DNA from 3 places in the Companilactobacillus heilongjiangensis genome. Region 1 is predicted to be linked to each of the others. Evidence: predicted binding sites of a transcription regulator. Region 1 holds the regulator's gene; each other region holds the start of a gene.
What was found. Region 1 encodes LexA, which represses DNA repair genes until DNA is damaged. Its sites were predicted from a motif close to CNAACANNTGTTNG; they were not measured.

Region 1 (2,280 bases):
CGAACATACTGAAGCCGACGTTTCTCAACGAACTGAAAAAGATAAGACTAAATTCAATGGGACTGAATTGGCAGGTAAACGCTTAGCTGTCATCGGTTTAGGAAATGTGGGTTCATTAGTTGCCAATGCCGCTTTAGCTTTAGGTATGAAAGTTATTGGTTATGATCCATATTTATCGGCCAATGCCGCATGGAGAATCAACAATCGGGTTAAACGAGTGGACTCAATCAAAAATGCTGTGAAGAATGCTGATTTTGTCACCATCCACGTACCCAAGAATAATGAAACGATTGGATTATTAGGAACGAAAGAAATTACCGAGATGAAAGATGGCGCCGTACTGTTCAACTATTCAAGAATTGGGATTGTCGACAATAAAGCAGCCGTTAAAGCCATTCGCAGTCAAAAAATCAGTCACTATTGTACAGACTTTGGCGAACCAATCATTGCCGACCAAGAAAAAATTACCATCACGCCACACATCGGTGGTTCAACGCTAGAAGCAGAAACAAATGGAGCCGTCCAGGGCGCTAATACTGTCATGAATTACCTTGAAGAAGGCGACACAACACACTGTGTGAATTTACCAAATATGCAAGTACCATTTGAAACAGCGTATCGAGTGACCGTAATTCACCAAAATGTTCCAAACATGGTTGGACAAATAAGTACCCAAATTGCCAATCGAGAAATTAATATCGAAAATATGGCGAATGCTGCCAAAGAAAAGGTTGCGTATACGGTTATTGACGTTGATGATTTGCAAGGAAAGGATCAAGAAGGTTTAATATCAGCATTAGAAGGTATTAAGGAAGTTTATAAGGTACGTGTGATTAAGCACAGATAATGATTATAGTCACAAAATTATGATTTATTAAATATGATTATTTATGACAAATATCTATGCGATAAATTAGTCGGAAGGGAAAAGAATAGTTAGCGGCTGTGATAGTGGCGTTATGGCTTCAGCCATTACACCACCGGGCGTGTTTGGAGACTTACCGGTCTTTGGTAAGGCTTCAAAAACAACCTAAGATTAGTTCTGAGGGAAGATCAATTTCTTCTCTTAGAACTTTTTTTGTACACTGGAGACAAAGTTCGAGACCGCTCTTTGGCTCGGGCCGGTCCGCATAGCAGGTAACTGTTCTTTTCCCTGGAGACGGCAAAACAAAAAACCACCCTTAATTGAGTGGTTTCCTTTTAAAAAATTTGTGAACGATATAATCCAACAACTTTACCAATGATTTCGACGCTGTCTAAAATAATTGGATCCATTGTATCGTTTTCAGGTTGTAGGCGGTAATGTCCATTTTCTTGATAGAATCTCTTACATGTTGATTCAATATCTTCAGTCATGGCAATGATAATTTCACCATTATTAGCAAAATTTTGTTCATGTACAATAACATGATCGCCATCAAAGATTCCAGCATTGATCATACTTTCGCCGTGAATTTCCAACATGAATAATTCACCAGACTCACGAGTAAGATCAGGTGGGATTGGAAAATATCCATCAGGATTTCTTTCAGCGGTAATAGGTTGACCAGCAGCAACGGCACCTAAAATAGGAATTTGTTTGGATTTGATACCAATTGAATTAAGACCAGCACCAGTAAGCTCGATAGCACGGGGCTTTGTGGGGTCTCTTTGGATAAATCCTTTTTTCTCAAGACGAGATAGGTGACCATGAACCGTTGACGTTGAAGAGAGATCTACGGCTTCGCAAATTTCTCTAACAGTTGGCGGATATCCATGTTCATCTAAATAATCATAAATACATTGTAAAATTTGTGACTGTTTAGAGCCTTCAGCTTTTGACATTAGAACACCTCATTGTTAATATCTTAAATAGATTGTATCAAAATTTGAATACAACTTCAAACAAGTGTTCGATTGTATCGAGGGGAATTGAAATAATGAACGAACAAGAAGAATTGCTCAAGAAGATTAACGAACTAGCCCATAAGGCTAAAGACGGCACTATTACTAAGGAAGAAGAAGATCAACAAGCACAATTACGTAAAGAATACTTGAAGAACTTCCGTGCCGCATTTAAGTCTCAATTAGAGATGACACAGGTCTATGATAAAGCAGGAAATGAAGTTACTCCTGAAAAAGTTCGCGAAATTCAACGGAAAAAAGGATTACGTGACGATTAGACTTTCAATTGTCTAACTTTTTTTGTAATATTAATAAGTGTATGGAAAGGGTGAGAACATAAATGGGAATCACAATAGTTGTTGGCGTTATAGCTTTGCTAGTTGGATTAGTTGGTGG
Region 2 (2,280 bases), 340 kb from region 1:
TCAGTAAGGCAAAAGTAATTACACGCAAGGTATTCTGGACTAACAATTTTTGGATGTTTACTACATCATTTATTCCAGTGGCAACTGCTTGGGTAGGACGTGATTTGAATGCTCAGGGACCTGAGATATTTTATGCTATCGTTTATTTTGCTTGGTCATTCGCATACACTGTATTGACGTACACAATAGCTAAAGAGAATGAACGTGCAGGTTATGATAAAGTTTCCCAAAGTATTCGAGATATGAAAATATATCGAGCTTTTATGAGCTGGAAATTCGTAGGAGCAGAAATTGTTATTTGGGTGTTAATTTTAATCTATATGCCAGCGTTACAAATGTTATTAATCGCTTTTCAAGTATTATTTGTTGGTGGTAACTTTAATGAAGATAGCGACAAACTATTTTAAAATAGGATGCAAAAAAAGGTCTAAGACAAAAGTCTTAGACCTTTCGCATTTATCAAAAGGGTTCTTAACTAAAGAAATAGTAAAAATAAATGGCATTCATTCACTTACGAGAAGTGACATTAAACAAGAGAAGCTTATTTTTTATCTTTAAGATTCTTTTGATCTTTCGAAGATTTCTTATCTGCAGAATCTACGCGTTTTACGTTTTCTTTTACATCATCGGGAAGAGAGGCAAATTTATCAAATAAACTGCCAAAATTGCTTTCACGTTTCACTGTTAGGCCCATCGGTATCAGCCCCTTTCAGTTATCTTTATATTTAACTACATTATAGAACCTTTAAGCACAAAAGACAATTTTTTGTCCTATTATTTTAAACTATTTTAGAAGTGTAGGGGGTATTAAAGTATGCCGTCTCCAGAACGGCCCGAGCCAAAGAGCGGTCTCGAACCTCGATTTTGAGCCGAAACCCACGTCTCAAAAGTCGCCCGGTGATATAAGAACTAGCGTCCTTATATCACTTTCACTGCCCACAAATATTTCTCAGCTCTTACGACTATGTATTATGTATACTGAAATTTTTAAGCATTTGGATACAGCTCTCATTTTCTTATCTTCGAAATATCTGGAATAGGATATTTAAAGATGATAGGAAGTTTAATTAGTACGCAAATTAGTATAAGAATTAAAGCAATAAATTTCAATTCAGATCGTTTTCTGTATTTAATTAATGAAATTGCTCGATAGATTGCATATATATAGATATAAATTAGTCGGAAGGGATTAGAACATTGTACCCGCTGTAGATGTGGCGTTATGGCTTTAGCCATTACACCACCGGGCGAGTTTGGAGACTTACCGAACTTTGGTAAGGCTTCAAACCGAGGTTCGAGACCGTACTGTGGCTCGGACTGGTCCGCAGAGCGGGTACAATGTTCTAATCCCTGGAGACGGCAAACCCTTAAACTATTATCATAATAATTGTATAATAGAACATATGGTTGCATTTTAGTTGACAATTAAATTGTTTAAATTAAGATTAAATGAGTCTAAAGGTATTTTGAGGGAGGGTTTGCTTTGGCAACTGAATACTTGGAACATAAATTAAGTCTATTGCCACCACGTCCGGGTTGTTATCTGATGAAAGATATCAACTCTAAGATTATCTACGTCGGCAAGGCCAAAAATTTAAAAAATCGAGTTCGTTCATATTTCAAGAGTTCGCATGAAGGTAAAACTGCCCGTCTAGTCTCAGAAATTCGCGATTTTGAAACCATCATTACTTCCAACGATAAGGAAGCTTTTTTGTTGGAAATTACTCTAATTCAAAAACACCAGCCATATTACAATATCAAGTTGAAACGTGGAACTGGTTATCCCTATATTAAGATTACCAACGAACGTGATCCTAAAATGGAAATTACTGGTTTGGTCAAAAAAGATGGTGCCTATTACTTCGGACCTTACCCAAACGTCTGGGCTGCGTCTAATACACTGAACTTTTTACAGAAAGTCTATCCATTACGTCGCTGTCAGGGAAATCTTGGCCGACCTTGTCTGTATTATCATATGGGACAGTGCTTGGGAGCCTGTTTCCAGACAGTTCCTAAGGAGCAGTATGATGAGCAGATTGAAAAGATTAAACGTTTCTTAGGCGGTAATGTCGGTGAAATTAAGCATCAACTTGAGGATCGAATGGGAAAAGCATCCGATTCGATGGAATTTGAACGTGCTGCTGAGTTGCGTGACCAAATAAAATATATCGAAACAACGGTTGAAAAGCAGAAGATTATTTCAAATGATAGTACGCCACGAGATATTTTTAATTACTATGTTGAAAAGGGTTGGATTTCAATTCAAATCTTCTTCATTAG
Region 3 (2,280 bases), 1.2 Mb from region 1:
TAACCCACTCAAAAATAAGCGAGATAAAAGCTAGAGTATAAAAGTGGGCAATGAAATTTTTATGCTTTTGGTCAACATTCATACCAATAGCCTGTTTTTCCACAATTTCGATGATGTATTTGTAGATAACCTCATAGATATACTTGTGCATAACGTCGCGATAAACTGAAAGATAAACGTTCTTTGCTAAACGATGGTTATCTTTGATCAGAACCATGACCTGATAAAAGCCTTCTTGCCAATTATCGTAGTCGGATTTGTTATCCAGAGCTTCCTTGGCAACTAGACTGGCCGAGTATTCGACTAAGTCATAAATGTCTGAAAAATGATTATAAAAAGTTTGTCGAGTTAAATTACATTCACTAACAACGTCTTTAATTGTAATTTTATCAATAGGTTTGTGATGTAGAGCGGCACAAAGAGAAGCACGTAAGACGTTTTTAGTATCAGATGACATTGAATTTAATTCCCCCCAAGTAGTTAAGTGCCTTTTATTATATATTTTTTTCATGAAAACGTCATTGGAAAAAAATGTTTAAAGACAAAAACGAACACATGTTTTACAATGATATTTAGTTGTTTGGGTTTGCCGCCACGGGTTGCGAGGAATGGAGCCTGCTGTGGGATCGGCTCGAGCCAAAGAGCGGTCTCGACCCTCGATTTTGAGCTTTGCAAAACCAGCAAGTCTCAAAATACGTCCTGTGCTGTGAGGCCGGGAGTTCACCAGCCTATCACCACTTTCACTGCAGTCTCCATTCCTCGCAACCCGTGGCTAGTGTTTTTGTTGGATGTTTTGAGATTGAATAAGTAATATTATTTTGTTATTTAACTATGAGTTAATTGAAAAAAATTAAAGATGAAAATTACAAGAACAGATTATTAGTAGAATTAAATCAATAGAAGATGAAATAAATTAGTCGGAAGGGCTGGGAATATTTGCCAGCTGTGGGTGTGGCGTTATGGCTTTAGCCATTACACCACCGGGCGAGTTTGGAGACTTACCGGGCTTTGGTAAGGCTTCAAACCGAGGTTCGAGACCGGACTTTGGCTCGGTCCGGTCCGCATAGCAGGTAAATGTTCTCAGCTCTGTAGACGGCTAACTTAATGCAAGGGAGAAAGTATATGACGACTAAGATTGGGATTCGCCAGTTGGTAGAGTTCGTTTTACGTAGTGGAGATTTAGTTGAAACAAAAAATAGTCAGAATACGGCTCTGAATGGTGCCCGAATCCATCGTCGACTCCAAAAAGTACGTTCGAAGAATGATGATTATGAAAGTGAAGTTTATTTAAAAACTGATGTCACGATGAATGATAATCAGTATGTTATTTCTGGTCGAGCGGATGGGATAACTTTGACCAAGGATAAAGCTTTGATTGAAGAAATTAAAACGTCTGATCAACCTTACGATGAGTTGAGTGACAACACCTTGGAGTTATATTGGGGTCAGGTGAAAGTCTATGGCTACATCCTGTTGCAAGAACACCCTGAATTAAAGCATGTAACGTTACAGCTGACGTACTTTCAGGTTAGCAATGAAGAAGTCACCATAGATGAACAAACACTTGGACACGAGGAATTAGACAAGTTTTTCGAAGACTTGATTACTGAATATGAATATTGGATTACTCTACGAGCCAAATTACGTAAAACTAGAAATGATTCGATAAAAAAGATGCCGTTTCCTTTTGATAAATTTCGAGCTGGTCAACACGAGATGGCTGCGGCTGTGTATAAGTCAATTTTGTTGGAGAAAAGGCTCTTTGTTGAAGCGCCAACTGGAACTGGTAAAACTATTTCCACACTCTTTCCCGCAATCAAGGCTATGGGTGAGGAAAAGGTTCAACGATTGTTTTATTTAACCGCCAAGCAGAGTACCCGGCATGTTGCTGAAGAAACGGTTGAATTGATGGCTGGCAAAGGTTTGAAATTGAAGAGCATTACTTTGACCGCCAAAGATAAGATTCGTTTTCCGGAAGAACAGGATGTTCCACCTGAAGAAAATCCTTATATGATAGGTTATTATGACCGACTAAAACCGGCATTGTCAGATTTATTGACTAATGAAGATGCCATAACTAGGTCGGTAATTGAAAAATATGCCAAAAAACATACGGTTGACCCGTTCGAGTTTTCGCTTGATGCTTCATTATTCTGTGATTTAATTATTTGCGATTACAATTATTTATTCGATCCATTAGTGTATTTACAACGATTCTTTGTGGAAAAGGATACGGATAATTTCTTCCTGATTGATGAAGTCCACAATTTGGTCAGCCGC

Region 2: a site for LexA is predicted at 1,284-1,297, ahead of uvrC (excinuclease ABC subunit UvrC). Genes of this name have one in related genera too.
Region 3: a site for LexA is predicted at 1,021-1,034, ahead of JP39_RS01100 (ATP-dependent DNA helicase). Genes of this name have one in related genera too.

The regions. Positions count from the first base shown of each region.
Region 1 covers NZ_CP012559.1:1,481,643-1,483,922, reverse strand. The annotation lists gene JP39_RS06730 (phosphoglycerate dehydrogenase) at 1-847, shown strand, start outside; gene lexA (transcriptional repressor LexA) at 1,201-1,824, opposite strand; gene JP39_RS06720 (DUF896 domain-containing protein) at 1,920-2,162, shown strand; gene JP39_RS06715 (YneF family protein) at 2,225-2,280, shown strand, end outside.
Region 2 covers NZ_CP012559.1:1,146,242-1,148,521, forward strand. The annotation lists gene JP39_RS05255 (TMEM175 family protein) at 1-407, shown strand, start outside; gene JP39_RS12670 (SPJ_0845 family protein) at 542-694, opposite strand; gene uvrC (excinuclease ABC subunit UvrC) at 1,484-2,280, shown strand, end outside.
Region 3 covers NZ_CP012559.1:260,156-262,435, forward strand. The annotation lists gene JP39_RS01095 (TetR/AcrR family transcriptional regulator) at 1-457, opposite strand, end outside; gene JP39_RS01100 (ATP-dependent DNA helicase) at 1,123-2,280, shown strand, end outside.